2 regions of the Secundilactobacillus paracollinoides genome follow, and region 2 is predicted to be linked to the other one. Evidence: predicted binding sites of a transcription regulator. Region 2 holds the regulator's gene; the other holds the start of a gene.
What was found. Region 2 encodes NrdR, which represses ribonucleotide reductase genes. Its sites were predicted from a motif close to ACACNATATATNGTGT; they were not measured.

Region 1: nrdJ (ribonucleoside-triphosphate reductase, adenosylcobalamin-dependent) is a predicted target of NrdR. The motif match lies at 5,574-5,589, and genes of this name have one in related genera.

Annotation. Positions count from the first base shown of each region.
Region 1 covers NZ_CP014912.1:7,815-24,206, reverse strand. Annotated here, with positions in the region: gene AYR61_RS00110 (TIGR03766 family XrtG-associated glycosyltransferase) at 1-1,505, shown strand, start outside; gene AYR61_RS00105 (EAL domain-containing protein) at 1,573-2,274, opposite strand; gene AYR61_RS00100 (cob(I)yrinic acid a,c-diamide adenosyltransferase) at 2,484-3,020, opposite strand; gene nrdJ (ribonucleoside-triphosphate reductase, adenosylcobalamin-dependent) at 3,291-5,543, opposite strand; gene AYR61_RS00090 (lipocalin-like domain-containing protein) at 6,031-6,540, shown strand; gene AYR61_RS00085 (phosphosulfolactate synthase) at 6,794-7,549, shown strand; gene AYR61_RS00080 (histidine phosphatase family protein) at 7,573-8,223, shown strand; gene AYR61_RS00075 (IS1380 family transposase) at 8,416-9,720, shown strand; gene AYR61_RS00070 (beta-1,6-N-acetylglucosaminyltransferase) at 9,903-10,397, shown strand; gene AYR61_RS15760 (acyltransferase) at 10,520-11,077, shown strand; gene AYR61_RS00060 (glycosyltransferase) at 11,086-12,177, shown strand; gene AYR61_RS00055 (glycosyltransferase) at 12,197-13,153, shown strand; gene AYR61_RS00050 (hypothetical protein) at 13,554-13,739, shown strand; gene AYR61_RS00045 (beta-1,6-galactofuranosyltransferase) at 13,715-14,557, shown strand; gene glf (UDP-galactopyranose mutase) at 14,824-15,936, shown strand; gene AYR61_RS00035 (flippase) at 15,943-16,392, shown strand, end outside.
Region 2 covers NZ_CP014912.1:2,971,179-2,987,570, reverse strand. Annotated here, with positions in the region: gene polA (DNA polymerase I) at 1-960, shown strand, start outside; partial or broken gene mutM (DNA-formamidopyrimidine glycosylase) at 978-1,784, shown strand; gene coaE (dephospho-CoA kinase) at 1,794-2,417, shown strand; gene nrdR (transcriptional regulator NrdR) at 2,448-2,933, shown strand; gene AYR61_RS13115 (DnaD domain protein) at 2,952-4,373, shown strand; gene dnaI (primosomal protein DnaI) at 4,375-5,304, shown strand; gene thrS (threonine--tRNA ligase) at 5,661-7,604, shown strand; gene infC (translation initiation factor IF-3) at 7,895-8,416, shown strand; gene rpmI (50S ribosomal protein L35) at 8,444-8,641, shown strand; gene rplT (50S ribosomal protein L20) at 8,725-9,078, shown strand; gene AYR61_RS13085 (YqeG family HAD IIIA-type phosphatase) at 9,591-10,136, shown strand; gene yqeH (ribosome biogenesis GTPase YqeH) at 10,120-11,256, shown strand; gene yhbY (ribosome assembly RNA-binding protein YhbY) at 11,269-11,580, shown strand; gene AYR61_RS13070 (nicotinate-nucleotide adenylyltransferase) at 11,606-12,238, shown strand; gene yqeK (bis(5'-nucleosyl)-tetraphosphatase (symmetrical) YqeK) at 12,231-12,842, shown strand; gene rsfS (ribosome silencing factor) at 12,859-13,215, shown strand; gene AYR61_RS13055 (class I SAM-dependent DNA methyltransferase) at 13,212-13,964, shown strand; gene AYR61_RS13050 (nucleotidyltransferase) at 13,906-15,090, shown strand; gene AYR61_RS13045 (YceD family protein) at 15,216-15,773, shown strand; gene rpmF (50S ribosomal protein L32) at 15,842-16,021, shown strand; gene AYR61_RS13040 (matrixin family metalloprotease) at 16,131-16,392, opposite strand, start outside.

The DNA of each region.
Region 1 (16,392 bases), 270 kb from region 2:
TTGCGGTGACATCACCGAACCTTATCTTAGGTGATAATAAAATAACGGGTGCTGGCACAACTTTGTTTACAACGGGCGTCTTAATTGTTTTTGGCGGCATCGTTATTTGCTATCAGACCTACCCAAACTTTCAACGTCTGTTATGGACGGTGTTGGTGCGGCATGCGCGAGTGACTGCAGCACTCTTTTTTGTTGCGGTTGTGATTTGGCAGGTCGTTTTTGTGCTTAGCGTTCATCCGGTAATTGGGTTTGACGTGGGGGCTGTTCACCAAGCTCTGACGGATACGAAAACTCCTGATATCGTCGCCTATTTTAGTTTGAACTATAACAACATGCCGCTACTATTAGCGCAACACGCAATTGCCCAGGCGGTAGGGTCGACATCCTGGCTTCTTTTTGATCTAGTAACGCTCATTTTAGTAGATATTTCGGCTCTTTTGAATATTGTGACCATTTATGTGATCGACAAAAAACAAACCACGACGGCTCTCTATATTCACGCGATGTGGCTGTTACTGTTTCCAATGATCATCGTGCCCTATACGGATGCTTGGGTGCTCCCGTTTGTTTCTGGTTATTTTTTGGGTTTTGCGATGCTCAATAAAGCGTCGTTTGATTGGACGTATCGCAGTTTAGGCGCCATCCTGTTTGGTCTTAACGCAGTGTTGGCTTATATGATGAAACCGTCTGCTATCGTGGGCGTTATTGCTATTGTAATCGTCGAATTGCTGTACATGTTTCATCCGCGAAAACACGTCTTGACGCCAAACGAGGTCTGGCGCGGATTTGCTTTGCTCATTTTGTTTCTTGGTGTTACCGGTGGCAGCTATTGGACGTTTAATAAACTAAATAATGAACAGTCATATATCGTATTGCAGAAAAATCGTGAAATTCCGGCGATTCATTTTATGGGCATGGGTGTTTCAGGTGACGGCGGTTATAATCCAAAGGATGCGCTAAAAATGGCAGAACTACCAACTGTTAAAGCGCGCTCGGACTATTCAAAAAAGGTTCTGATCAAACGATTGAAGGCAAAGGGCGTTCTTGGGTACGCCAAGTTTTTGGTTAAAAAGCAGCGAAACGATACTGCTGACGGGACTTTTGCGTGGATCAAAGAAGGGCACTTTATTAATGCTGATCCGGTGCCAAACGAAAAGGGATTTGCTGGCACGTTGCGCTCGTTTGTGTATCTGTATGGGTCACGTCTCGGCGATTTTCGGTTTTTTGCGCAAGTTACCTGGGTCTTATTGTTGACGATGGTGGCGTTTGGATGGCGTGATAAACGTAAATTCAGCCAAATATGCCGGCTAGCCATCATTGGCGGCATGGTATATTTACTGTTATTTGAGGGTGGTCGGAGTCGATATTTAATTCAATTTCTGCCGAGCTTTTTGATGCTGGGTACCTTAACCGGTCAGCAGGCCTTTTCGATGATTCACGGTTGGTATCGCCGAGCCTTTCCAAAGTGGGAAACTGTTTTAAAGAAGAAAACTAGTACCGATTAAATATTCTACTGTACGCAAAAGCGCCATGACAGCTTGTCACGGCGCTTTTACGTGTTTTTAATTTTCATTACGACGCCCGATGATGCGGCAAAATAACCTGATCATCCGCTGGCAACAACCCCGGTCGGTCCAGATAGTACCCCTGAATCAGATCAGCTGGATAGTCCTTCAACAGCTTTAATTCGTCCTTCGTCTCAAAGCCCTCGATCACAAACCACTTATGCTCATCATCAGCCATCTTGTGCCAGTAAGCTAGCTTCTTGGTGATCTCATGGGGGTCGTGCGATTCGCGAAAGTTCTGCATCGCAAACTTGTATTCAGCAAGGTTGTTGTCTAATAATTCTGCAAACGGTGGGGTGTTATTGCCGGTGCCAACGTCATCCAAGACAACGTAGAGGTGATTGGCCTTAAACCCTTCCGCTGCTTCGACCAGTTTAGCGTTCGCAATCTTTGGCGCACACGGATGTTCCGTCAGTTCAACGAACAGCCGTACCGGCGCAATCAGCTCCTGAACCTTCGGCAGATACGTTTGATAGGCTGGGTCGACAAATTGGTCAGGGTCCAGGTTAAATGCTACTGAGGTGACCGTTTTTGGCATTGGCCGGATGGTCTGCACCAAGAGGTTTGCCGTTTCGTATGCTGTGAAGGCTTTGAAGTCATCCGGAAAGACCCACTTATGATCCACACTTTCCCGGAGAAAGAGTTCATAACCCTTGATCGTGTGATCAGTAGCAGTGAATTGGGGTTGGCCGAAAAATCGAATCATCATATCAAGACTTCTTTCTAAGAATTGACGGGTTAAATAGGCTGAATACTACTATAAAACATTATGGTTATACGTATATCTTTTAAATTAATGTTAGCACTATTTTGGACATCTTTCAAATAGTGTCTGCTGTTCCTGTTTTAGACAAAGAAACCCGCGGTCATTGCACATGATCAGCGGGTTTCTTTGTCTATTGATAGCACTCTTAGAATCTAAGCTTTACTGCGGTTTTCGTCGTAGCCTTCAAGGAAGTTGGCATACCGGGCCAAAATGAACAGATAATCGGATAACCGGTTCAAGTATTTCAAAATTGGGGCGTCGAGTTCCTGTTGCTTATTGCTGAGTTCGACCGTTTGTCGTTCTGCTTTTCGCGCTAGGGCACGAGCGTACTGCAAGCTGGAACCCGTTTGCGTCCCACCAGGTAAAATGAAAGCCTTGATGACGGGCAGCTTGTCGTTGAGTTTGTCGATCTCTTCTTCAAAGTGGGCGACTAGCTCTAACGTAATGTTATGGTGACGCTTGACGATGATGTCGGCTTGGAGTTCATACAAGTTGCGTTGGATGTCCATCAGTTCCGGCTTCATTTCCTCAGCCTTTGGGGAGAGGGTAGCGATGACGTAGCCTAACCATGAATCAAGTTCGTCAATGGCGCCTAGTGCTTGAATTTGTAGATCGTATTTGGGAATCATTTTGCCGGATACTTGCTTGGTGTAGCCTTGGTCGCCGACTTTGGTGTAGATTTTTACCATGGTGTTGCCTCCTGTTTTGTTGGGTTAGTTTAGTAGAAAAGGTCTGAAATACTGGATTTCAGACCTTTTTTGGTTTGCAGTTTGGTTACTTTGGGATGGTACTTTTTGTGATGAGTAGTGTTGGCTACGGCTGTTGACTTTTACATAGCCGAAACGTGTTCCGCAAGGCTGAGGGCTACTGCGTAAGCCAACTCTGGCACAAATGCCAAGTTCGGGCATTTCTGCCAGAGTTAGCTTACGGTCCGCCCTCAAAACGCCTTGCTCCACACTCTACCTAATTGGGCAAGCCCCACCCTCACAATCCGTTTGGCCGACCAATTCAACATCTTTTTGATCATGGTTGCCATTCTGTTCTGCGAAGACCGTTGCCACGTCGCCGTGGATCTCTGTTAGCTTTTCTTCGTAGACATCCTTTGCGATGGGTTCCTTAGGTGCTTGCTGGAAGGCGTCGCCCGCGTATGGCAAGAGGGACGTTGACTTCGTTACGAAGCGGTATTGGCGCATCAATGGGCTGATTTGGGTTGCTTCTTCTGGTTGGAACGTCACGGTACAACTGACCGCATTATCTGACCAGTACGTCTGCAAGAAGGCCTGAGTTGCGAACTGTTCAGCCATCGAAACGTTACCAGCTGAGGCGAATTCACTACTGTCGGCGTGGGCTGCCCGAACTGGGAATTCCACACAAACGGTGTTCTTGGTGTAAACGTCTGGTTCCATGAAATAGCCGCAAGCTTTCAACGCTGGCAACAACGGGTCAGAGTCTTGGAACCGAATCCGTTGAATCAGGTAGTTAGAGTAGTGGAAGTGCATCCCTTCAGACACACCAGCCAACTTTGCAACAGTCCCTGATGGCTTTACGGTCGTGTGCTTGATCGATGGGGCACAGTCAAGGGTTTCTGAGTAGTCCTTGTCAGCAGCAACAACGGCCTTGTACAGCCCGTCAACGCGGTCAATAGCGGCCTGGTCGTATACGGGTTGCTTGATCGTTTCGCCAGTCACAGGGTCAGTAGCGTCCTTGAAGCCAGTCACAACACGGTGGCCGAATTCCTTTAAGATCCAGTCTTGAATCCCGGACATTGAGATCCCGATACGACGGTTCTTTTCGATGACGTTACGCGAAACTTCCCAATCGTATGGGCTGAAGGTGACCCGCTTTGAGAAACGTGTTCCCAACGCAAAGGCTTCTTTTAAATCCCAGCCTTGTGCAACAGCAACTGGTGGGAAGACTTCAAACAGGTTGCAAGGTTCACCGTTTGCGAGTGAAATTTCACCACAGGGGTTAGTGCCTTCAACGTTGCCATCAATGGCTTCTTGACGACCATCGATAGCTCGACCGAAGTTCTTTGAGAGCTCCAGGTTCACGATACCAGGTTCACCGTTGTGGGTAATGGAATCAGCAATGGCGTCGTAATCAGTCTTAGAACTGTCCACGGCAACACTGTTGTTGGATGCCCAACGGTGGTGGTAAAGCTTATCTTGATCCTGCTTCATCGTGATGAACGCATCGTCGTCAGCAGAGCCCAAGGCTAATTCAGCTGAACGACGAACGTTCCCAGCCACGACCGTTTTCCCAATCAAGTTTCCAAGGTCGGTACAATCAACGGAGGACAGCTTACGGCCAGCGTGGTCGTTCAAGATGGCATTGATGTCCGTTAACATTTCAATCAGTGGCATTGGGCCGGAAGCAGTCCCGCCGAAACCGTGAATTTTCGCACCCTTTGGTCGGATGTCGCTGACGTCTAGAATCAGGTTCTTTTCGTGGTCAGCGTTGGTCCCAAAGAAGTGCAGGTCGATCATGTTGGCGTTGGCGAGGATCCAGCCTTCGCGAGTGTCAGGCAGCTTGTAGTAGCGGCCGTCCGTGAGGCTGTGACTTGCGAGCCAGTCTTCCTTGTCAACGGCGCCAAGTTTGATTGACTCATCGTGTGAGGCGCTGTCCCGTGACACCAAAATGGTCATGTTGATGGCCTGATCAACGGCTGGAATCTGCTTTACGTTGTCCTGAACAACGGAGAAGCCGACACCGCCGCCCTTCATGAGTTGGTCAAACATGAAGGAATATGGCATTGAAACCGCGTCCTGATCATGATCAAGGTAGTCGGGCACAATGTGGCTGTCGCCGTATGGTTGTGGGCGCACGCCGATGAACCAGCAGTTGTTGAGGGAGTCACCGTTACGCTTCTGGTAGTCGGTCCCTGAGATCCACAGGTTCCGGCCAGATGGTGTCGCAGAAAGCCCGTAAATGAGTTTAAACAATTCTTGCGCTTCGTTAGTCAGTTCTTCGTAGACTTGAGGATCCAGGTCGTCCTGGTGTAACCGCGGGTCAAGGTTGATGTTTCCTTCAACCACGCGCTTAACGGTCTCGTCCCAGTTCTCAGTCCTTTGTTTATCGTCGAGATAACGGGCGTATGTCCGCTTGTAGGTGACCCAGCCTAAGGGGCCCCAGTGAGGTGTCACAGTTTTTTTTACTGATTCAATGAAGTCATCTGACAACTGAACCAGGATTTCATGTTTAAGCATTTGCATACGATATGTACCTCCAAAAATCTGTAGTGAATACTATATATAGTATCTTCATTTAGACGGAATTTCAATATATAGTAGCTAGACAGGTCTCCGGCTAATCACACAAAACGGCGATAGGACGGGAATTTAAGGATATTCCAAAATTTGAAGTTGGGACACCAGGGGTAATCTGTCGCTACTTGATATTGGGGATTGACATCTATGGGTTGGGGGTCGCGACTTTGCTGAACACAAGTGTTCACGTGGATTACCAGCAAATAAGTTGAATTTGGTGGTTTGTGAGATGGATATTCCACACGTATATATAGGATGATTATCGAGTAGTATGATACGTATTTTGGGGTAGGGTTAACACTGTGTTTGATGGTCTTTAAGCAGAGGTCAGATCCTGATCGGTCAGTTAAAACACTTCTATGATATACTGCTTTTAAAAAGAGACGACCACAACAGGTAGTGGGTGACCGTATCGGTGGCTGGAGGTAGCAGGATGAACGTGGGGAAACGACTTGAAACAGGACGGCAACTATTTTTAAAACGGTATCGCAGTGATCGGCGCATTCAGGCCCTGACTTGGGTCATTATCGTTGTGGTCATACTAGGTATTGGGGTGCACCTTTACCATCGCACGCCGAAGCGGCAACCTGTGCGTCATAATCCCTGGTACTTTCTAGTGGGGACGCCCGCCAATGAGCTGCCGTCCGCCATTGAAAAGCACAATAGTGGCGCTAGTAAGCTGGTTTTTAATAAGAACGGAGAATTCACACAGACGGCTGCAGATTACTCGAGTGATCCGGATTCGGGCACCTGGCAAGTGGATGGTAAGACGCTACAATTGAAGGAATCGCTAGGTCAGACGACACGCGCTAATATTGTTTCGGTGAAGGGTATTGCTGGCGGGTATCGGTATGCGGGGTATAAGTTGACGCATGTTCGGATGACCGCTGTGGATGGCAGCGATACGTCGGCGGCGACGGTGTATTTGGTGTATGAGCGGTAGACCTCTGAGCTTGTACATATTAATTATGCATAATAAGAACAATCACTGATAGATCTGATTCAGACAAAACACAGGTGCATTAGGTGATTTACATTTTCTATCACCCAACAAAAAATTCACCCATAATAACCTTGAACATAATTCCAATACTGTTTTACACTAGAACATACGAATGAGCGTTTTAAGGCCCAGTTAATCTAGCGTCATTAAGCTTGGACGATGCACAAAAACGACACTAACGGAGGCTACAGACATGAAAGCATTTGAATTTCTGGAAAATAAATCCCAAACACTCGGCAAGACGATGGTTCTGGACAAGGGGCTGGGTTTAAACGAAGTGGACGACCTGATTGCCACTGCGGGTGACTACATGACCTTTGCGAAGTTTGGCTGGGGCACGGCTGCCACGATGGACCGCGAGTTGATCAAGGCCAAGACTGCCAAGTACGACGCTGCGGGAATCATTCCTTATCCTGGTGGGACGTTGCTGGAAGTTTCAGTAGCTGCCGGTAAGTACGACGCCTTCTTGGATGAGGCGAAGGACCTTGGCTTCAAGGGTATCGAAGTCAGTGATGGGTCGACAACGGTTGATTCAAGAACGCGTGGCGAACTGATCGTCAAAGCCAAGCAAGCTGGGTTCTACGTGATCTCCGAAGTCGGGAAGAAGAATCCGGAACTTGACCACGACCTGACACCTGCTGAACGGGTGGCTTTGATGAACGAAGACCTGAAAAACGGTTCCAATTACGTCATCATCGAAGCGCGTGAAGCCGGCAAGAACATTGGTATCTATGACGCCAACGGTAACATCGTGGCCGACGAGCTGGATGCGTTAACACCAGACGGCATTGACCACATCATTTTCGAAGCACCGCTTAAAGGGCAGCAAACAGCGCTAATTTTGAAATATGGCCCACAAGTAAACCTTGGTAACATCGCGCACGATGAAGTAACTTCGGTGGCAACGCTGCGTCGCGGACTGCGGGCTGATACGGTCGGTAAAGTTTAAACAGTAGTCAAACGGAGGGTGTCATGAAACGGATCTTTATTGTGCGTCACGGCAAAACACAGTGGAATTTGGAACACCGACTTCAGGGGCGGTATGCGGATAGTGACTTGTTGACGGATGACCTGACCCCGTATCAGCAGGCAGCGGCGTATTTAGATCAGTATCGCTACCAGGTGGTCTTTGCGAGTCCAATTAAGCGGGCGATTCACACCGCGCAACTGGTGACGGACAACTTCACGCAGCCGGTACCAACCCTGCAGACCAATGCTGGCCTGGCGGAATTGACGTTTGGTGACTGGGAAGGCAAGTCCAAGGATGAATTGGTCGCGGAACAGCCCGCGTTGTTTCGTAAGTTGTCACAACGAGTTAATACTCCTGAATTAGATGCCATCGGTGTGGAAAATTTTGCGGCCGCGCGGGCACGGTTTGCGCAAGCCATTCGCGAGATTGGGGAGCAGCTTGGCCCCGATGACACCGCGCTGGTGTTTTCCCATGGCGGCATTTCTCAGCTTGGCATCAAGGAACTGACTGGAAATGAGCATCTGCTGGGACTGAAAAATCTGTCGACGTCCATTGTGGCGTTGCGACCAGACGGCGCGTTTCTGGATGTGTATAATCAGACTGCGTATTTGCATGATGTGGATCTGAATGAAGGTAACGTGTCGATTATGTAGCACGCTATAAAAGCTTTTATTAACAGTACATCCCTGATTTATTCACAAAGATATGCAAAATACCCATCAAACACATGCATCACGCGTTTGATGGGTATTTTGTATTTTCACCTTTTAAGTACACAAAAAGAGCCCCAGCTCTGGTATAGTTAAATTGCTAAACAAAACCACATGAGAGAAGAGGACTCTATATTGAAAACTTTACAGGAAATGGCATTAAATTTCAACAAAAACATTTTAGTATCGCATACGGGTGGTCAATTATCTTCCGATGGCGGGCTAACATTGTGTGTAGAGCTGATGGCAAAATTCCAGTTCACCATCTTGGCCGACAAACTATTGAGGTTCAATGACCAGCGACGATATTGTCAACACAGTAATTCTAGTATCTTAAAACAGTTAATTCTTCAGATTATTGCTGGTTATAGCGCAGATTCTGCGGCAACTTCTTTAGAAAAAGAACCGCTTTTTAAATTATTATTGGATAAACCGTCTTTGGCTTCACAAGCAACAATATCACGTTTTTGGCAATGCTTTGATAAAGATAGTGTTAGCACATTACAGACTTTAAATGAGGCTTTGATCGACCGTGTTCGACTATTAACCAACCAGACAGCCACGATTATTGATATCGATTCGACTCACTCAGACACTTATGGCAAACAGGAAGCCACTAACTACAACGCACATTATGGTACTGAAGGATATCATCCATTACTGGCAACTGATCAAGATGGTAACTTATTGAAAGCTGTCTTGCGTCCTGGAAATGCCTACACCAGCAAAGATGTAAAAGCTTTTTTAACACCACTATTAAAGCATTATCAAACTCAGCTGCCCACGACTGACATTCTGGTTCGTGGTGATAGTGGCTTCGCCACGCCAGAAGTTTACGATGTCTGTGAAGCCAACGATGTGTTTTACATTATTCGACTCAAATGCAATCGAAAATTACAGAATCTAGCTGAAAAGTTCGTCAAGATCAGTGATCAAACCCAGTGGCAAGAGGAAGAGACTCATTACTACTCTGAAATCTATCAATCAGCATCGTGGCCTAAGCCACGGCAGATTTATATTAAATCAACTCGAGTAGCTGGTGAACTGATCTTTTCACATGAATTTATCGTCACTAATCTGACTAATTTAACGGCTGAAACTGCCTTCGAACTGTATCACAAACGCGGCCAAATGGAAAATTACATCAAAGAAGCTAAAACAGGTTTCTTTTTCGATAAGACTGATAGTCCAACGTTTAATGCCAATGCTGCCCGGATGATGGTTAGTGTACTGGCTTACAATATTGTCAACTTTTTAAAGCAGCTAGCACTGACAAAACATGATTCCGGCTTGTGCGTTAGCACATTGCGGATCCGTTTATTCAAAGTTGCGGCACGTGTTGTGCATACTGGCCGACGCATTCAGTTGCGGCTGAGCTCGTATCATGTTTACCATCGGCTGTTCTACCAGGCTCTACAGCGTATCCAGGCTATTGAATAACCGGCAAAATTAAAAAAATCTGTACAACCAAGGGACAAGTGTATCCAAAAGTTCAAAGCAATTCTGAGTTAGTTGAAAGATCTCACTAGCTAGAACTGATAAACATCGTATTTCAGCAAAAGATAAAGACATACCCGTCAGTTTTCGAAAAAATACGAAAACTGACGGGATTTTTATGAACTATGAATAATTCAGGTTTTACTAAACATTTTCGTGATTATAATATTTTTCTTCGAATTTATAGACAACTAGAAAAAGTTGAACTAGGTTTGATTCAAAAAGATAAGTTACCAATTGATTTAATTGGCTATGGATCTAATTGGTGCTCTATAAGTCACGAATTGGCGAGAGAAATCGTTTGTTCAGAGAATCTAATATTTAAAATTTTTAATAAGGGATTTTTAGTGGATGAACTGTTTATTCCCACATTAATTAATATACGTGGGAAAAGCAAATTTCCAATTTATTACGAAAAGCCAGTTCATAACATATCAGATGAGTTTCAAGGAAATCCTCGATATATAAATTGGTGGGATGGATCACCTAAAACTTGGAGAATTTCCGATTTCGATGAGATAAAACTTGCAAAGCAGAGTGGTCACTTTTTTTCCAGAAAGTTTGATGAAAAAATTGACAATGAAATCATTAAAAAGGTAATCCACGAATTAGTGATTTAGATATAAATGTAGCTAAATTTCATAGACTATTCACCGGGATAAACAATTACTATAAATAGAAGTAATTAACTGAATGTATAGCTATTTTTAATCTAGAGACTGAGATTTGTGAGGTGGGATTTATGGCTGTAAAAGTTTTCCTTAGATGTATGTATACTTTTATAAAATTTTTAAAAGTTAGGATTAGACTATCTGCAAGTATTAAAATCAAAGCCCCTCAAAATAGATGGAGAGGTAAATTGGATATAGTTTGTGACCATGAAAGCACAATTTGTATTGGGAAGAGATGTAGCTCAAGAGGCTTTACTCATTTAGAAAGTATAGATGGAGAGAAAATAGTAATTGGCAATGATACATTTATAAATCGCAATGTAAGTATAACATCATTAAAAAGCATTGTGATAGGTAATAAATGTTTGATTGCTAATAACGTAGTTATTGTAGATCACGACCATAATTTTTATTTAGGTAACAGGGGGTTTATAACTCGAAACGTTACAATTGGTAATAATGTCTGGATTGGTGCAAACAGTGTAGTGTTAAAGGGAGTGCAAATTGCGGAGAATGTGGTTGTTGCTGCTGGTTCAGTTGTTACAAAAGACATCCCAAAGAATTCTGTAGTAGCCGGAAATCCCGCAGTGATTATAAAAAGTAATACTCATAGTAATTTATCTAAGTGAGGAAAATAATGTCAGAAGTTTTTATTATAACGCCTTTTTTATCAGGAAAAGGCGGAACGGAAACAATAATTAAAAATATATTTAAGTCTATTCGACCTGAAAACAAATATAGTTTTAAACTTTTTGTTCTTGGGGGAACTGAAACTAAGGATTGGTTACAAGAAAGCGACTTCTGTATCAAAAATCTTTTGCTGCCAAAAAAATTCAAAAAAATTGAATATCTTTTTCGTTTGCCATATTGGATTTTTCAAATTGCAATTAAAAATCCCAAAATAATTATTTCGACCTCACCGATTATTTGGTCAATGTTTTATTGGTTGAAAAAAATTTTGAATTTAGGATATAAGGTTGTTGGATGGTATCATTTTTCGATTTCTGAAAAACCTTTTTCAAAGTTTGAGGCAAATTCGCAGGATGCTTTTTTTTCTATTAGTTCTGGAATTACAGCTGAAATGAAAGAAAAAGTGAATAATAAGATAAAAATTTTCACGATATTTAATCCTATACCAGTTAATGGTGATATAAGCTTTCCAACGCCTCACAAAAAAACTAACAAATTAGAGTTGGTTTATATTGGCAGATTTGACTATGATAAGCAAAAAAATTTATCAGAATTATTTACTGCACTCTCAAAAATCAATGAAGCTTTTGAGCTAAAAATTTTTGGAGAAGGCGAAGATAAAGCCAAGTTATCTAGATATGCTAATTCAATAGGCATAAGTGCTTGTATAAAGTGGATGGGATTTCAAACGGATATCTGGAAACTAATCAAAAAAACTGACGCTCTAATACTAACATCAAAGTATGAGGGATTACCAACTGTATTGATTGAGGCTTTAGCGCATGGAATACCCGTAATTAGCTCGAATTGCTCAACCGGACCAGAGGATATTGTTGTTGATAAATATAATGGTTATTTGTACAAACTCGGCAGTGTGAATGAATTAGTAAAAAAAATAAGTAAAATAGGTGACATCGAATTAATTAATGAGCCTTATGAGTTACAAAAAACCGCAATGAAATTTAGTCCTCAAAACTACTTATTGCGAATGATCCAAGCATTAGACAGTTTGGACAGAGGTACAAGTGTTGATGAATAAGCCTACAATTAGCGTAATAATGTCAGTGTATAATGAGACAATTAGCTCAATTAACGAAGCGGTAAATTCTATATTAATGCAAAAATTTACTGATTTAGAATTTATCATTGTAAATGATAGTCCGTCTAGGGTTGATGTGCAGCGCTATTTAAAAAAATTGTCATTGACAGATGACCGAGTGATATTAATTAAAAATAATAGAAATAGTGGTCTTGTTTCAAGCCTCAATAATGGTCTGAAGGTTGCAAGAGGGAGATTCATTGCGAGAATGGATGCTGATGACGTTTCTTGCTTGCATAGACTGGATGTTGAAATGGATATCATACGACGTGGATATGACTTTGTTGGAACTTCGGCTAGAGAAATTGATACTAAGAATATAACTGTTGGAAAAAGGATAATGCCTATTGAAGGGGATATAAGTTCAGCCCAGCAAATAAGAACTAATAATTTCATTATTCACTCTTCAACTTTAATAAGGAAATCAAGTCTTGATTTTTTGGACGGCTATAGACAAATTCCATCTTGTGAGGATTATGATTTATGGTCAAGATTACTATTGTCCGGCTTTACAGGATATGTAACCAAAAAAATTCTTTTGGATTATAGAATACGGGACAGCGGGGTTACTTCTTCGAATAAACTTCTGATGGATGTTAGTGCTTCAATTGTTAGGCAGGGTATTTTAAAATGTAATACGTTAGAAAAATACGATAAGTTGGTGAATCCTAAAGAAATAGGGATGAAATATAATAAATTTCCCCTTAGAAGTTCTCTTTTTAGACATGCTTATAATACTGGATCAAATAAATATGAAGATTGTTCCCGAACATTCAAAAATAATCATTCCTTTAAGGCGGCAATTGCGTTAATTAGTACACTGATATTGTACCCGTTAAATATAAAAAAAATCTTCTTTGCTCTACGAGTTAGGGTGGAGAAAATTTCTCCCAAGAGAAAAAATAAAGAATTGTAGACTTCGTTTTAAATGATCATGCTTTGCGCAATTGAACCCATGATAACAATAGAATTGGCAGACTATTCAAAAAGCCATATTAAGGTGAAAACAGGTATAATCATAAATTTATTTATAAATTGGTAGAGCTTTTTTACGAATCAGTGGCCAATTAATCTGAGAATGAGAGGAGAAATTTTAAGCTGAGGGATTTGCAGTAAATACGGATGGACACTTTATAAATAAGTGGCTAGTATTTTATTCTGAGTTTTTGTTTATAGTATTTTCAAAAATAAATTTTAAAAGTGTAATGTCGACTAAACTATGAACTTTCAAATTACAGCAAATAAAAACTACTTTGTTTGTCTGAAGAAAGAAGACACAATTATTCAAAATACAAATAGAGTCAGGAGTGTTTCCTTTGAAAGGATATATACTAGATTTTCAAATGAAGAGCGAGAATAGCGCACTTGTGAAGCCTAAAAAAGATATTGTTCATTTTTTAGAAGAAGTAGGCTATAAAACTATTGACTATGATTTTTATCCACAGAAATATAAACGGTTCTTATTCTTAGCGATTTCTTGGCAAAAAAAATTAAGGGCTTGAGAGATACAATGATTGTATTTCAATATCCTATGTATAGTAGAATTTGTGAAAAAGTAATGCTCAAGTCTGTCAAGAAAAAAGAGAATGTTAAAACTGTCGTAATCGTCCATGATGTAGATAGCCTGAGGTTTGGTAAGCATAATAAAAAAAAGGTTTCGGCTGAAATAAAATATTTAAACGAATTTGATTGCCTAGTTGTACACAATAATCATATGAAAAAATGGTTGGAAGATAATGGGATTAGAGTACCTATGGTATCTTTGGGGATTTTTGACTATGAAAATTCAAATAATCAAAATCCAAATTATTCAGTAGAAGATGGACTTGTTTTTGCTGGTAATCTATGGAAATCTGCATTTTTAAAGCAAATCAACATAAAAACAAAAATACAATTGCTTGGTCCCAATCCTCTTTCTCACTATCCCCAAAATATTCGTTATGATGGGCAGTATTCACCTGAAGAGGTGCCAATGCACTTTAAAGCAGCGTTTGGTTTAGTTTGGGATGGGGACTTAAACGACAATAATCTAGCAGAGTATACGATGTACAACAATCCTCACAAGGCTTCTTTGTACTTAAGTTCCGGCTTACCCGTAATTGTATGGAAAGACGCAGCTCTTAGCGATTTTGTGGTTAGTAATAAAGTAGGATTTGTGATTTCTAAGCTGGACGACATTGATAGTATGATGAATCAAATTACCCAGCAAGACTATCATGAGTTGAAAAAGAATGTCAAAAGAATAAGTCTACAAATGAGAAGTGGCTATTATATAAAAACGGCAATGGAGAATGTAAGAAGAGCACTCAAAAAAAAATAGTGTTTTAACAAGGGTTTTAATTACTGGTTAACAATTTAATTAACAATAAAGTAGGGATGAGAATTACAGATTGGTTGTCGTTTCTTAATTGATTCAATTATATTTCAACCACATTAGAATTTAAAAACAATAAGACAAAAATGGGATAGTAGTTTCGTCCGTTAGCTTTGCGAACCCAGATCTTTACATGTTAATGAAATTAATACTTTATCTTTTATAAATCGGCTAGTTTAATTAATAAAATTTATGATTTGAGGAATGATGACATGAAGACTTTCTTAGTTGTAGGTGCTGGTTTATTTGGTGCCACCTTTGCACATGAGGCAGCAATAAGGGGAAATAACGTAATTGTGATCGATCGCCGAAGTGCAATTGCTGGAAATATTTATACTTATAAAAAGTGTGGCGTTCAAGTTCATAAATATGGAGCTCATATTTTCCATACAAGTGACAAGCATATTTGGGACTATGTTAATTCTTTTGCAAATTTTAATCGATTTACAAATAGTCCAATTGCAAAGTTTTACGATGAAACATTCAATATGCCATTTAACATGAATACTTTTAACCAAATGTGGAATGTGATAACGCCTGCAGAGGCAAAAAACAAAATCGCTGAACAACGACTCGAAATGAATGGAAAAAAATCTGAGAATTTGGAAGAACAAGCTATATCATTAGTTGGTAGAGATATATATGAGAAACTCATTAAGGGTTATACCGAAAAGCAATGGGGTCAAAAAGCGACTGAGCTTCCAGCATTTATAATCCGAAGATTACCGGTCCGTTTCACGTATGATAATAATTACTTTGATGATGATTATCAGGGTATTCCGATTGGTGGCTACACTCAGATTATTGAAAAAATGCTTGATGACAAAAACATTGAAGTTAAGACCAACACTGACTTTTTTGATAAAAAAGGTGAGTATCTTCAAAGGTTTTCTAAAATTGTTTTTACGGGAATGATTGATCAATTTTTTGACTATCAGCTTGGTGAATTGGCTTATAGAAGCTTGAAATTTGAAACTGAGACGTTGGATATTGATAATTTCCAAGGTAACGCTGTTGTTAACTATACAGATGCAGAAACACCTTATACTCGGATTATCGAACACAAACATTTTGAGTTTGGTAAGGGTGATAAAGGTAAAACTGTTATCACCAGAGAGTACCCGATGGATTGGCATAGGGGTGATGAACCATACTATCCAATAAATAATTCTCAAAATAATTCAATGTATAAACAATACCATGAGCTTGCAAAGACTGTGCCTAACGTGATTTTTGGTGGTCGTTTAGGTCAGTATCGTTACTACAATATGGATCAGACGATCATGGCAGCTTTGAAGCTAGTTAAGAAAGAATTCGGAGAGTAGTTTTCTATGAGAGTTATCAAGAATTATCTCTATAATGCTTTTTATCAGGTATTTATTTTATTGGTACCATTGATAACAACACCCTATCTGTCTCGAGTATTGGGACCGACTGGTGTAGGGATTAATTCCTATACAAACTCGATTATTCAATATTTCATTCTGTTTGGTAGTGTTGGCGTCAATCTATATGGAAATCGACAGGTGGCCTTTGTTAGGGATGACAAGTGTAAGCTCACGCGAACTTTTTATGAAATTTTTTCTATGCGTGTCTTAACAGTTATTTTGGCCTATGTTGCTTTTTTGATATTTTTGATGTTTACACATCAATACCATGTATATTACCTGGCACAATCAGTTTCTCTCGTAGCGGCTGCTTTTGACATTTCTTGGTTCTTTATGGGCGTCGAGAATTTTGCAGTTACAGTGTTAAGAAACTTCATCGTCAAAATCATCACA
Region 2 (16,392 bases):
GACGTCCTTGAAAAATTAGCGGGTGAGGCACCGATCGTTGAAAACATCTTAAAGTATCGTCAGATCGCAAAGATTCAATCGACTTACATCGAGGGCTTGCTGAAGGTGGTCCATTCAACAGATCAAAAGGCGCACACGCGTTACCAGCAAACGTTGACGCAGACTGGGCGCCTGTCTTCGGTCGATCCTAACCTGCAAAATATTCCCATTCGAACAGAGGAGGGCCGGCGGATTCGACAAGCCTTTGTGCCGAGTCACGATGGCTGGCAGATCTTTTCGTCTGATTACTCGCAAATTGAACTGCGGGTACTTGCGCATATGACGCATGATAAGAACTTGCAGGCAGCCTTTATCGATGATGAAGACATTCATGCCAGCACCGCACGGCGAATCTTCCGTCTGCTGCCAGACGAGGAAGTGTCCCCGAACATGCGGCGTCAAGCTAAAGCGGTTAACTTCGGAATCGTTTACGGTATCAGTGACTATGGCCTGTCACAAAACATTGGCATTTCGCGGAAGCAAGCGCATGACTTTATTGAAACGTACTTCGAAGAGTATCCTGGCGTTAAGAAATATATGGATGACATTGTCCAAACGGCGAAGGACCAAGGCTACGTTGAAACCATTAGCCATCGTCGCCGCTACTTGCCAGACATCAATGCCCGCAACTTTGCCCAACGCTCGTTTGCTGAGCGGACGGCTATGAACACGCCCATTCAAGGGAGTGCTGCGGACATTATTAAGATTGCGATGATCAACATGGAGGATGCACTGAAAAAGGCGGACCTCCAGGCCACGATGTTGCTGCAGGTGCATGATGAACTGATCTTTGAGGCCCCGGCTGAAGAGATCCCAACGCTTGAAAAATTAGTCCCAAAGGTGATGGACTCAGCTGTGAAATTGGAAATTCCATTAAAGGTTGAATCCCAATACGGGAACACTTGGTATGACGCCAAGTAGGTGTAAGGAGGGACAGTATGCCTGAGTTACCAGAAGTTGAAACGGTCCGCCGCGGCCTCACGCGACTCGTTGGCGGGGCGACTATTGACCACGTTGACGTGATTTACGAAAAAATGGTGAGTCCGGCGCCTGCTGAATTTAAACAACAATTGGCCGGTGTCACCATTGACCAGATCGACCGCCGGGGCAAGTACCTACTCTTTCGGTTTGATAATGGAATGACCATGGTGTCTCATCTGCGGATGGAAGGCAAATATGACGTCCAGCCTGAGGGGGCGCCGCTGACCAAACACACCCACGTTGTTTTCCACCTGACGGATGGTCGCGAGCTTCGGTATACCGATACGCGGAAATTTGGGCGGATGAACCTAGTCAAAAACGGTGCCGAACTTCAAGTTGCCGGTTTGAAAACGATTGGGCCGGAGCCAACACCTGACACCCTGACATTTGACTACATGAAACAGATTTTTAACAAGAGTAAAAAGGTGATCAAACCATTCTTGCTGGATCAAAGCAACATTGCTGGTCTGGGGAACATCTACGTTGACGAAACGCTTTGGATGACGCGGATCAACCCTGAGCAACCCGCCAATACGTTGACGGATTTTCAGATCCGGTTTCTGCGTGAAAACATTTTAAAGGAACTGTCCAAGGCCATTGATGGTCACGGGACAACGGTGCATTCGTTTTCCACTGCCTTTGGTAACGCTGGCGAATTCCAGAATCAGCTGAACGTTTATGGCCGTGAAGGCGAACCCTGTGTTCGGTGTGGCGCTGAATTACAAAAGACAAAAGTGGCCCAGCGCGGGACGCACTATTGTCCCCGGTGTCAGGTGCTCAAGAAGAAGCCCAGCCAGACAGTCGTGCTTGGTCTGACGGGCGGAATCGCCACTGGTAAATCTTCGGTTGCGACCGTGTTTCATGACCGGGACATCCCAGTCATTGACGCTGACCAAGTTGCGCGTGAAGTGGTCGAACCTGATTCACTCGCTTTAAGCCAGATTGCAGCGACGTTTGGCACGGCAATGATTCAACCAGACGGGACGCTTGATCGCCACCGGCTGGGCCAACGCGTGTTTAACGATGAAGATGAACTGGATAAGCTAAATGCCATCACGAGTCCGGCCATCCACAAGGCCGTGAAAAAACAGGTGGCCGCTTACCGCCGCAAACACACGCCGTTAGTGGTGTTCGATGCGCCGACGTTGTTTGAGGGTGACTACGCCTATGACGTTGATGTGATCATGGTCGTTGCGCTGGATACGGCTGCCCAATTGCAGCGGTTAATGGCACGAGATAACATGTCTGAGGCCGATGCGCGCAGCCGGATCAACAGTCAGCTGCCGTTGGCTGAAAAAATCAACGTGGCCGATATTGTCGTTGATAATGGCGGCTCTATTGATAAAACGAAAGCCCAAGTGGTAGAATGGCTTAATAAACTGCATTTGGTCGATTAATGACCAGATGGTTGAAAACGAGGTGAGACCATGCACTGTCCGCATTGCCATCATAATGGATCCCGCGTTGTTGATAGTCGGCCGACCGATGAAGGCCGGGTGATTCGGCGACGACGGGAATGCGAAAATTGCGGTTTTCGTTTTACGACCTTTGAACGGATCGAAGTGACACCGTTACTGGTGATCAAAAAGAACGGGACCAGAGAAGAATTTAATCGTGAAAAGATCCTGCGCGGTATCATTCGCTCGGCTGAAAAGCGACCGGTGGGAATGGACGTCATGACGAAGATCGTTGACGAAGTTGAAAATGAGATTCGCTCACTGGGCGAAAATGAAGTTTCGAGTCAACTGATTGGTGAATACGTTATGAAACGGCTGGCCGATGTGGATGAGATTTCCTACATCCGATTTGCCAGCGTCTACCGCCAGTTTAAGGACATGAGCGTCTTCTTAAAGGAACTCGAAGACGTCATGCAAAAAGATAAAGATAAACCAGACAAGTCTGATCAAAAATAATGAATGGGGGCGTTTCGGATGACACTGGATAACACCACCTCTCTGACCCCCAAAACGACGGTTGCCATAATGGCAACTGGCAGGTTAACTGTGGATCAGCGCGACGTGTTAGATGACCTGTATCAACCGCTGATTGGTGTGGCTGGATACGGGTTGCTGCTCGTTTTGTGGCGTCAGCTTGAATTGACCCACGGCACTCAGGTGCAGCTCAAACACAGTGAATTACTCGACCTGTTAAACATCAGTGTGAGCGAGCTAGAACACTGCCGCCAGCGGCTTGAAGCCCTGGAATTGATTCAAACCTATCGGAACCAGTCAGACAAGCTGCCGGAATTGATCTACGAACTCCAGCAGCCTGTTTCTGCCGGGACATTTTTTGGGGATGATCTGTTAAGCGTGCTTTTGCTTGACGTGGTGGGTGAAAAACAGTTCAAGCGGTTACGTGACCACTTTGTGCGCCCTCAAGCGACCCATGATGGTTGGCAGAATATCTCGCGACAATTTTTAGACGTCTTTCAAGTGAACGACCGGTTGATTGCCACCCCGCCAGCGTTGATCTCGGAAACAAAAGCGGCCTTTAAGGGCAGTGACGATGTGACGAACTGGCCAAAGCAGACGGCAAGTTCGCGCTTTGATTTTGATCTGCTGATCGATATTTTAAAGCGGTCGTACGTCAACCTTGAGGATATTAAGGCCAACCGGGAACTCATTTTAAATGAGCACCTGATGTATGGCCTGACGGAGCCTGAAATGGCGGACTATATTAATCGGGCAACCAATCTAGCGACGAACGCGTTAAATGCCCGCCAGCTGCAAGCGATGATTGCGTCAGAACAACGAAATGCGACGCCAGTGACAACTGGCACGACAGCACAGACGAAAACGGCTGCGGCTAGTGAGCCTCAAAAACAGTCGACGACCAAGCACACGCCGCAGGAACAGGCACTGATCACAGTGGCAAACCAGGTGTCGCCCATGGCCTTTTTGACGAAAATGCACGAGGAAAAGGGCGGTTATGTAACTGGTGGCGAGCAGCGCATTGTTGAAGGCTTACTCAATAAACAGGTCTTTCCTAACGCTGTGGTCAACGTGCTGATCTTTTATCTGCTTATGAATATGAAACAGTCCACGCTGACCCAGCGGTTAACCGATACGATTGCCAATAGTTGGGCTCAGGCTAGCGTTAAAACGCCCGAGGATGCACTCAAAGAAATCCATCGTTACCAAAAGGAACGGGATAATCCGCAACCAGGTCGCAAGGGTAATCGCCGGCAGCAAGGCACCGTTAAGGAAACCTTGCCTGACTGGGCAAAGTCGGACTACCAGCCGGATAAGAAGGCCACCGATAAGTCAGTTTCAGACGCCCAGCAACAACGGGCCATTGACCGGTTGAAAAAATTAAAATCAGAACGCCAAAATCGTGAAGGAGGTGACGCCTAGAATGGATAATATTAGTGACGCCATGCAACACTACATGGATCAACATCAACTGAATCATAACTACCAGCAACTGATGCAAAAAGTCTATCAAGATGCTGATGTTCAGGCGTTTATCAAAGAAAATGATGGTGAACTTGATGCGCAGCAGATCGACCGCTCGTCGGCAAAACTGTACGAGTACGTCACGGAAAGAGACCGCCTTGCCGCGGGTCAGCAGACGTTTGCGCCCGGGTATGAGCCGAAGCTGATCATGAACAATCATTTGATCGACGTTGCCTACCTGCCGACAGAGGCACAGGTTGCCAAACAAAAACAGCAGTCACTGCATCGACGGGTCAATTCCGTGCTGATGCCCAAGCTGATTCGTAAGGCATCTTTCGACCATTTTGATGCATCTGATAAGGATCGGGTGCCGGCGCTGATGGCGGCGCTTGATTTTACTGACGCCTACGAAGCAGCACCGAAGGACTATCATCAGGGATTGTATCTCTATGGCAGTTTTGGTGTTGGGAAGACCTATTTACTGGGGGCCATTGCCAACCAATTAGCTGAAAAGGGTTTTAAGACGACGTTGGTGCACTTTCCCAGTTTTGCAGTTGAAATGAAAAATGCGATCGGCAACAACCAGGTTGCTGAAAAATTGGACGCCATTAAGAAAGCGCCCGTTTTGATGATTGATGACATTGGTGCGGATGCCATGTCTGCCTGGGTTCGTGATGAGGTGCTCGGTGTTATTTTGGAATACCGGATGCAGTCTGAACTGACCACTTTTTTCTCATCCAACTTTTCGATGGATCAATTGGAAAAAGAACACTTACAGGTCACGCAGAAGGGCGACGTGGAGCCGTTAAAAGCGAAACGACTGATGCAACGGTTCCGTTTTTTGGCCAAGGAGATCGAAATGATTGGTACCAATCGGCGACCAAATTAACCTTGACGAACGAAATTCACCGTGGTTTAATAAAAGGCGTAATCATAAATTAAGACTTTAAATGTTTGAAAGACATGACTTGTTTGCCCTGTCCAAGAGAGAAACGACATCTTCTGTAAGGCGTTTCGTCAGGAATCACAAGCTACCACTTTCTGTATGTGCGGTGGATAATACCGTGCCGGCGGGTCCGTTATCCCTTATGAGGTCAGGCGATTGGTGCACCAATTTCCTGATGAATTCGGGTGGAACCGCGTTAACTAACGTCCCGGTGTTTGCAATATTGCAGACACCGGGATTTTTTTATCCACCAGCACCGCAGCACATTTAAGTAGGTTATTTTAAAGGAGAAGATAAACATGTCAGAAATTTCATTAGAATTTCCAGATGGCAGCAAGCGTCAGTTTGAGGCAGGTGCCTCAGCAAAAGATGTTGCCCAATCGATCGCAATTAGTTTAGCAAAGAAGGCTGTTGCCGGTAAGTTAGACGGCAAATTGATCAACTTGAACGCCCCAATCAACCACGATGGCAAGATTGAGATCGTCACTAAGGACAGCGAAGATGGGTTGGCAGTTTTACGGTCAACAGTTGCTTTGCTTGCTAAAGTATCTTTGAAAGAAATTTTCTCAGATATTCGCTTTGGTGAAGACAGCGGCGACGAGGAAGGGTTGTACATCGATACTGATAAGGACGATGGTCAAGTCAGTGCTGATGATTTGGAAGCAATCAGCACCAAGATTCAATCCTTCGTTGACAAGAAGGTTGACTTAAAGCATGAATCCGTCAGCAAAGCTGAAGCATTGAAGAAGTTAGCCGGCACTAAATTTGAAGCCCAATTGGTTGAAGATTCAGAGGACGACAGTTTTGATTTTTACAACGTGGATGGCGTTGACGTTTTGAACAACGGGGTTGCCTTTGAAAATGCGGGCGACGTGAAGTTCTTCCGGCTTTTGTCAGTTGCCGGTGCGTACTTTGAAGGCAAGTCCTCAAACGACATGCTGCAACGAATCTACGGGACAGCCTTTTACAAGCAGGCTGACCTGGACGCTGACCTTAAAGCGCGTCAGGAAGCACGTGAACGCGATCACCGGGTGATCGGGAATGATCTTGACTTGTTCTTCGTTGATCCAAAGGCCGGTGCCGGTTTGCCATACTGGATGCCAAATGGTGCCACCATTCGTCGGACAATCGAACGTTACATCATCGATAAGGAAGTTGCTGATGACTACAAGCACGTTTACACCCCAGTGTTAGCTAACCTGGACCTGTATAAGACTTCCGGTCACTGGGCACATTACCGTGATGACATGTTCCCACCAATGGACATGGGCGATGGCGAAATGCTTGAATTACGGCCAATGAACTGTCCGTCACATATCCAAATTTACAACCACCACATCCGGTCATACCGTGAATTGCCACTGCGGATCGCTGAACTTGGGATGATGCACCGTTACGAAAAATCAGGTGCGTTGAGTGGGTTGCAACGGGTTCGTGAAATGACCTTGAACGATGGCCACACCTTTGTTACGTTGGACCAAGTTCAAGATGAATTTAAGAAGATCCTGACGTTGATCATGGACGTTTACAACGACTTTAACATCACCGACTACACCTTCCGTTTATCATACCGGGATCCAGCCAACACGGCGAAGTACTTCGATGATGACGAGATGTGGAACCGCAGTCAATCGATGTTGAAGGGTGCCATGGATGACCTTGGTCTTGACTACTACGAGGCTGAAGGGGAAGCTGCTTTCTACGGTCCTAAGTTGGATATCCAAACGAAGACTGCTTTGGGCAACGACGAAACCATGTCAACGATTCAATTGGACTTCATGCTGCCAGAACAGTTCGACCTGAGCTACATTGGCGCTGATGGTGAAAAGCACCGGCCAGTCATGATTCACCGTGGGATCGTTGGGACGATGGAACGCTTCATCGCTTACCTGACTGAAATCTACAAGGGTGCCTTCCCAACTTGGTTAGCCCCTAAGCAAGTCACGATCATTCCTGTTAGTGATGACAAGCATGGCGACTACGCTGAATCGTTACGTAAGAAGTTCGCTGCTGCCGACGTTCGGGTCGACGTTGATCACCGTGGCGAAAAGATGAACTATCTGATTCGTGACGCACAGACGCACAAGATTCCATACACGTTGGTTGTCGGTGACCAAGAAAAGGCCAACAATGAAGTCAGTGTTCGGAAGTACGGCGAACAGGATTCTAACAGCATGAGTGCTGATGCCTTCCTGTCAGAAGTACTGGGTGACATTGAAAACTACAGCCGCGCTGACAAATAATTGTGAAAAAGGGGGTCGACAGATAGTCGCCCCTGCGCTATAATTTGTATTCGTGAGCTTTTAAGTAAGACCAGTTGACACTAAACCGGATACATGGTATTCTAGCTTGGTTGATAAATGTAAGTAGAAGCACCCGCTTCTCGCCTCGTGACTCACGTTGCCTGGCTGATACGTAAATAACCTGACTGCAGTTAAGCAGTTCGGGAACTTTAACGGGTGCTGTTGTGAGACAGTACCCGTTTTGTTTATGCAGACTTATGTTGATTGTTTTTAAACTCACTCGGAGGTGAATGACCATAGCAAACGATATGATGGTTAACGAAGGAATCCATGCTCGTGAAGTTCGCTTGATTGCTGCAAACGGTGATCAATTGGGTATCAAGAGTAAGCGTGATGCGCTTCAGTTGGCTGACGATGCTGAATTGGATCTTGTCCTGGTTGCCCCAAAGGCAAAACCGCCAGTAGCCCGAATCATGGACTACGGGAAGTACCGGTTTGAGATGCAAAAGAAGCAACGCGAAGCTCGTAAGAAGCAAAAGGTCGTTAGCATTAAAGAAGTTCGCTTGAGTCCGTCAATTGATGACAACGACTTTAACACGAAGCTGAAGAACGCAATGAAGTTCTTAAGCAAGGGTGAAAAAGTTCGGGTCTCAATTCGATTTAAGGGTCGTGCCATTACCCATAAGGAAATTGGTCGCGACGTGTTAAACCGGATGGCTGCAGCAACTAGCGAAGTCGCTACTGTTGAACAGCGTCCGAAGATGGATGGCCGAAGCATGTTCTTGATGCTGACACCAAAAGTAGACAAATAGTTGTAAGAAATTAGGAGGATTTACGTTATGCCAAAGATGAAGACAAACCGTGCTAGTGCCAAGCGTTTCAAGGTATCTGCCAAGGGTGGTATTAAGAGCGCCAATGCTTACACCAGTCACCGTTTCCACGGTAAGACCAAGAAGCAACGTCGTCAATTGCGTGGGACTTCAATGATGAAGTCAAACACTATCAAGAAGACGTACCACGCATTATTACAAAAGTAATCAACGTTACTTCATTACAGTGACGCATCAATCGAGACACTGTTAGTCAACACGACTGACCGTAAGTATTAGGAGGAATTATTATGCCACGAGTTAAAGGTGGAACAGTTACACGCGCACGCCACAAGAAAGTTCTTAAGTTAGCCAAGGGTTACCGCGGCTCAAAGCACCGTTTGTTTAAGGTTGCTAAAGACCAAGTTATGAAGGGTGCCCAATACGCATACCGTGACCGTAAGGCCAACAAGCGTAACTTCCGTCGTTTATGGATTGCCCGGATCAACGCAGCTGCCCGGATCAATGGTCTGAGCTACAGCAAGTTGATGTTTGGGTTGAAGCAAGCTAACATCGAAGTTAACCGTAAAATGCTGGCTGACTTAGCTGTTAACGATGCAGACGCCTTCAAGGCATTTGCAGACGCTGCTAAGAAAGCTCTTTAATTAACAACTAATAAGACGAGGCTGAGGTGTTTGTTACCTTAGCCTCGTTTTTTTATGATGTGGCGCCATGCGGAGGGCTTACGCAGTAGGGAGTCAGTCTGCGGAATACGTTTCGGTAATATAAAAGTGTCGCTGTCCGCAATGCTGAACGGCTACACTCAGCTAAGATTTTCAGGAGTCAGCATCGTTGATGAACCTTCATAAGTGGCACCACAAACTTGTTAATTAATCGTTATTGGTGACTGCTCTACAGTGAGAAGCATTGCTGACAGGAAATTTCCTAGCAGTCGAGGGCGGATTCTCTTCGAACTCGCTTAAACGCCAATTTAATACTTAACTAGTAGTAAAAAATAAACGCAACGGACTGCGTACCTGCCATTGAAAAGCATTCTTTACGAACACGTTTCGACACAATAATAGTAGAAAAATTTATTTTTCAAGCAGTAGGGTTAGTCAAACAGGCGAAAGTTCAGTATAATAGACAATCAGTAGAGAAATAAAAGGAGTCCGTCATGATATCAGGATTTACGCCGACTTGGATGATTCGTGCCACGTACGATATTTCACCCGAGACGTTACTTCAGCTTGGCATCAAGGTCGTTTTAACCGATCTGGACAACACGCTGATTGCTTGGAATAACCCCTATGGCACCACTGAACTTAAGAATTGGATGCTGGACCTCGAACGGGTGGGGATTCAACTTGTTGTGGTCTCAAACAACTCGCATCGGCGGGTTAAGAAGGCCGTTGCACCGCTATGCTTACCATTTGTTTCACGAGCATTAAAACCGCTCCCGTTTGGCATTAAACGCGCCATGCGTCAGTACCACGTCACGCCTGCACAGACAGTGATGGTGGGTGATCAGTTACTGACTGATGTCGCCGCTGCCAATGCCAGTCGGGTGCGGAGTATATTGGTGAAACCAATTGTCGCTAGTGATGCTTGGAATACAAAAATTAATCGCTTCTTTGAATATTTTGTGATGCACGGCGTCAAAAAGGCGCATCCAGAACTCACCTATCGAAAGGAAATAACCATTAATGGACGACACAACTAACACCGACGTCTTAGTTGACGGCGAAACACTGTACTGTATTGGGTGCGGTGCCCAGATTCAAACAACTGAAAAAAATAAACCTGGTTACACCCCAAAATCCGCGCTGGAAAAGGGCTTGGAAACTGGTGAACTGTATTGTCAACGCTGTTTTCGGTTACGTCACTACAATGAAATCGTGCCCGTCGGTTTAACCGATGACGATTTCCTGAAATTACTGACTCAGATTCGGGATGCTGATGCGCTGATCGTTTACGTGGTTGATATTTTCGACTTTAATGGGTCGATCATTCCAGGCCTCCACCGCTTCGTTGGCGACAACCCGATCTTATTAGTCGGTAACAAGGAAGATCTTCTACCACGGTCGTTAAAACGGCCTAAGCTGCGGGACTGGATCCGCCAACGTGCAAATGAACAGGGACTTCGGCCAATGGATGTCGCACTGGTTTCTGCAAAAACGAATCACTCAGTTGACCAACTGTTGCAGCAGATCGATAAGTATCGTGAGGGTCGCGACGTTTACATCGTTGGTGTCACAAACGTGGGTAAATCAACGTTGATCAACCAGATCATCCACCAACGGACGGGTGAACAAAATGTCATTACCACGTCACGGTTCCCCGGCACGACGCTTGATCGCATTGAGATTCCATTAGATGACGGTCACGCCTTAGTGGACACCCCTGGAATCATCCATGAGTCACAAATGGCACACTTCCTCTCGGGGAAAGATTTAAAGATCGCCGCACCACAGAAGCAAATTAAACCAAAGGTGTTCCAACTTAATGACCAGCAAACCATCTTCTTGGCAGGACTGGCTCGTTTTGACTATGTCAGCGGCCCCAAGAACGGATTCACCGTTTACGTTGAAAATACGCTGCCGCTGCACCGAACTAAGTTGGAAAATGCGGATAACTTCTATGAAAAACACGTGGGTGACTTATTGACACCGCCTAGTGATCTTGACCAATTGCCACCATTGACCCGGCATGAGTTCAAAATCATCGAAAAGAGTGATCTCGTTTTTGAGGGCCTTGGCTGGGTGACGGTTCCAGCGGGGACAGTTGTCGCCGGTTACGCGCCGAAAGGTGTTGGCGTACTGGTTCGAAAAGCAATGATTTAAGGAGAATTGAATTTGACATTAACAGGAAAACAAAAACATTATTTACGGTCTCAAGCCCATCATTTACACCCCATTTTTTCAGTCGGGAAGAACGGCTTGAACCCTGAATGGTTGGCGCAGCTTGATGGCGCACTGCAAAAGCGGGAACTGATCAAGATCAACCTGCAGCAGGCCGCCGATGAAAGTGTGAGCGATGTTCAGGCTTACATTGAGGCAGAAACACCGATTCAGGTCGTTCAGACGATCGGCCGGGTACTGGTTTTATTCCAACCCGCCGAAGACGAAAAATATCAACGCTATTCACTTAACGTTGACCAGTTGTAAGAAACACGCGTAAGGGGATATTGAGATGGTAAAGGTACTGGAACGCACAGAAACCAAGGTTGTCGAACAACTGGCTGCCAGCGTGCAAAAAAAGCGTATTGGTATCCTGGGGGGCACCTTTAATCCGCCGCACCTTGGCCACCTGATCATGGCTGACCAGGTGAAGGATCAGCTTGGTCTTGACCGAGTATTATTTATGCCGGACGCCAACCCGCCGCACGTTGACCGAAAGTTTGCAATCGATGCGGATGAACGGGTCAAAATGGTCTGTCAAAGTATCGAGGGCAACCCAGACTTTGGTTTAGAACTTACGGAAGTGCGTCGTGGGGGCATTAGTTATACCTATGACACCATGGTCGAACTAAAGAGAAAACACCCTGAAAATGACTACTACTTCATTATTGGTGGTGATATGGTGGCCTATTTGCCAAAGTGGCACCGCATTGATGACCTGCTTAAACTCGTGCAGTTTGTGGGGGTGCGGCGAGAACATTCGCCGTTAACATCTCAATATCCCGTTTTGTGGGTGGATGTGCCGGTGATCGACATCAGCTCAACGACCATTCGTGAGCGGGTGAAGCATGGTGAATCGATTCGATACATGGTGGCAGATCCGGTAGCTGATTTTATAAAGGAGCGACAATTATACCGTGACTAGTGACTTAGTTTATTCAGATCATTATACGACGGACACAAGGGATCAATTGTTAGCAAAAATTGAGGCGCATTTACGTCCCGAACGGTTTGCCCATGTCCAACGCGTCGAGCAGACAGCTATTGCGTTAGCCAAGCAGTACGGTGCTGATGTTGAAAAGACCTCGATTGCTGGGTTGGTCCATGATTATGCCAAACAACGTCCTGATAGCGATTTTTTGCAAGCTATCAGCGATTACAGATTGGATCCTGACTTGGCTAACTGGAATAATGCCATCTGGCACGGGGTGGTCGGCCCTGAGTTTATCAAGCGAGAACTCGGCATTTATGATGAAGAGATTCTGAATGCCGTTCGGTATCATACCACGGGGAATCCCTACATGACGACCCTTGAGAAGATCGTGTACATGGCAGATTACATTGAACCGGCACGTGACTTTGATGGTGTGGCTGAAGCCCGTGAAATGACCGCCCGGGATCTGGATCTCGGGGTGGCCTTTCAAACGTGGCACACGCTGACGTATCTGATCGCAGAAAACAAAGCGATTTACCCGAAAACGATTGAAACTTACAACGCATGGGTCCCGACTAGCGGACTCGTTAAATAAGGAGCGATTAATCTATATGGATAGTAAACAAATTTTAGAAGTGGCTGTGAAAGCCGCAAACGACAAGCGAGCCGAAGATATTTTGGCACTCGACATGGAAAAGGTTAGCCTGATCACCGATTATTTTTTGATCATGGATGCGACCTCAAACCGTCAAGTACAGGCCATTACTGACGCCGTTCACGATGCAGCGGATGCCGCTGATATTGACGTGAAACGCATCGAAGGCCGGGAAGCTGGTCGCTGGGTGCTCATTGATTTGGGTGACGTCATGGTTCACGTGTTCCAAAAAGAGGAACGTGGGCATTACAACCTTGAAAAACTTTGGTCTGACGCACCTACTGTTGACCTGAGTGACTGGGTCGAAGCATGATTTACCAGACTTTTGCTAAGTTATACGATGAGCTGTTTGACCCGCAACTGTATGCGGATTGGGCAGCTTTTACGCGTCAGACGGTGCGGCAGCCTGACCAGCCCTTACTTGAACTTGCTTGTGGGACTGGCCGTCTAGCTGTTCAATTGGCGCAGGCAGGATTTGATGTCACTGGGTTTGATCTGTCAGAAGAGATGCTGACCTTAGCGGATCAGCATGTGCGTGAGGCGGATGTCGCCTTGCCGTTGATCCAGGGAAACATGCTGGATCTCAGCGAGCTGCCGGTTTATCAAACCGTGACCTGCTACGCCGACTCGCTGTGTTATTTACCAGACGAAACCGCGCTGCAGACTGTGTTTGAGCAGGTCGCGGGTCATCTAACGACAACCGGCCAGTTTCTGTTTGACGTGATCACCCCGCACCAAACAGATGACGTCTATCCTGGGTACATGTACAACTACCGTGATGAAGACCGGGCGTTCCTGTGGACCAGTGATGAAGCCGATGAACCGCACGCTGTAGAACATGACCTGACGTTCTTTACCTATAACAGTGCTAAGGATGCTTACGATGAAGTGTCAGAACTGCATCATGAGCGGACCTATGAGTTATCGGTCTACCGGCAATTGTTACAGGCAGCTGGCTTTAATCGGGTGACGGTGAGTGCCGACTTTGGGCGTCAGCAACCTGATGCGCAGACCACGCGCTGGTTCTTTGTTTGTGAAAAAGGGGACGGTCAAAACGACTAATGCGCTAGGCATCATTGCTGAATACAATCCGTTCCATAACGGGCACAAGTATCAGTTGGTAACAGCTAAACGTCGAGCCAATGCGGACGTCACGGTCGCGGTGATGAGCGGTAACTGGGTACAACGGGGTGAACCGGCACTGTTAGATAAATGGCAGCGGACCCGGCTGGCACTAGAAAACGGACTGGACCTCGTTGTGGAATTGCCATTTGAAATGGCGGTGCAACCGGCGCACTTGTTTGCGGCGGGTGCGGTGAACTATCTGCACATGCTGGGGTGTGAGACTCTGGCGTTTGGTGCCGAACATCCAGACATGGATTTCGCACAACTGGTCGCAAATCAACCAGCGTCTCAAACGGCGCATTTTAAGCAGTTTGACGAGACCTACCCAACGCTGTTCAATGACTATTTAGAACAGCAGACGGGAATTGATCTCCGCGCGTCAAACGACATTCTGGGGTTTACCTATGTGGCAGCAAATGCGCGCTTGCAAACGCAGATGACGATCCTGCCGATTCAACGCCAGACCAGTGACCATCAGTCAGAAACGATTGGTGAAACGACCATTGCGAGTGGGGCGGCAATTCGTAAGGCGTTTGAAAAACAGGATTGGGCGGACATTGCGCAAGTGGTGCCCCCAACGACCTTATCAGCGTTGCAAACTCAGCCTACAGTCGATTGGGAGACGTTTTGGCCGCAGTTACGGTATCAATTGTTGTTAGCGGCGATGCCAGACCTTCAGCGGATCTACCAGATGAGTGAGGGCATTGAATACCGACTCAAACAGGCAGCATTGCCAGCCACGGGGTTCCAGGATTTTCTGCGACGGGCGAAGACCAAACGGTTTACCTATGCGCGGTTACAGCGTCTATGCGTGTACGTGCTCTTACAGGTCACAACCGTCGCACCAAATACGCAACCGCGCTACTGCCGGGTCCTCGGGTTTTCTCATAAGGGTCAGGCGTATCTTAACGAGATCAAAAAAGCGTTGCCGGTTCCCGTGATTTCGAAGGTGACGGATGACTGGATCAATGGCCCATATCGACTAGATTATCAGGCCGGCTTGTTGCGCCAGATGATGACTGGTATCGATCAGGACCGGTTACAGCATCCCGTCATTTTGTAATAGTTTAAACAGTAAAGGTTGAATTAGGCGTTAACTTAAGGGTTAAATAAGACTATCAAGGAAATTACCTTGACAACCTAAATCGGGCTAGGTATAATAATAAAGTTGCATTAGGAGGGTTCGTTGTGAAACTTTCATTGACCGAATTGCGTAAGAACTATCGACACGAGTCGTTAAAGTTCGATACCACCTTGGATCTCAAGACTTCACTGATGGAACGTTACCCGGATGAAGTGCTTGATGCCACCCCTGTTAAAGTATCAGGAATGGCAAGCGTTGAATCCAGTGGTGATATTCTCATCTACGCCCATGTATCCGCAACGTTAACGGTGCCGTCATCGCGGTCATTAGACCCGGTCAGCCTGCCGACAGACTTTGACATGATAGAGTTTTATGTTGATAGTCATGAAGCGGTCGACCGTTACGAAAAGACGGACGTTGTCCTCTACGTTGAGGATGATGAAATTGACGTTGATAAGGCGGTAGCAGATAACCTGTTACTTCAGATTCCCATGCAAATTCTGACGCCGGCTGAGCAATCAGCCAAGTCGTTGCCTGAGGGCAAGGGCTGGTCGGTGACCATTGAAGGTCAAGACGATGCGTCAGATGCTCAAACTGTTGATCCACGTCTTGCTAAACTGCAGAATTTCTTTCAGGACGATGCGTCTAAGAAGAAGGACTGAAGTTGACGACAAGACTTTTAAAAATTTTTCACTAGTGGACAAATTTTAGACCAAAGGAGGTGTTGGTTTTGGCTGTACCAGCACGTAAAACTTCAAAGACAAAGAAGCGTATGCGCCGTGGACACATCAAGTTGCAAACACCTAACTTGAGTGCCTGCCCAAACTGTGGTGAATTACGTGTATCACACGTTGTTTGCCCTAACTGCGGCTTCTATGATGGCCGTCAAGTTGTTACGACTAACAACTAATTGAAGCTTTCTACACAGACAAAAAACCACCCTACGAGAACCGCGGTCTCGGGGTGGCTTTTTTGTGTCTTCAGCCTAATTTTGTCGTGATAGGATAATCGCCCTATGGTTAGTGATGACCCGGCACGATAATTAATTGCAGGTCAGCTTCATCGCCCAGGGTTTGATTTAACAGGGGTAAAATGCGCGTCCCATATTTGATTGCCGTATCACCAGCAGGGATGCTGGGTAATGGTGTGCCATTCGCGCCAACTTGATAGTGGGCTTTTACGGCCGCCACATCGACTGCTTGAACGGGATAATAGCGGTTCGCGTAATACATCACACTTTTTTGCCCCGGGTTATGATTAAGCCCCATGGCATGCCCAAGC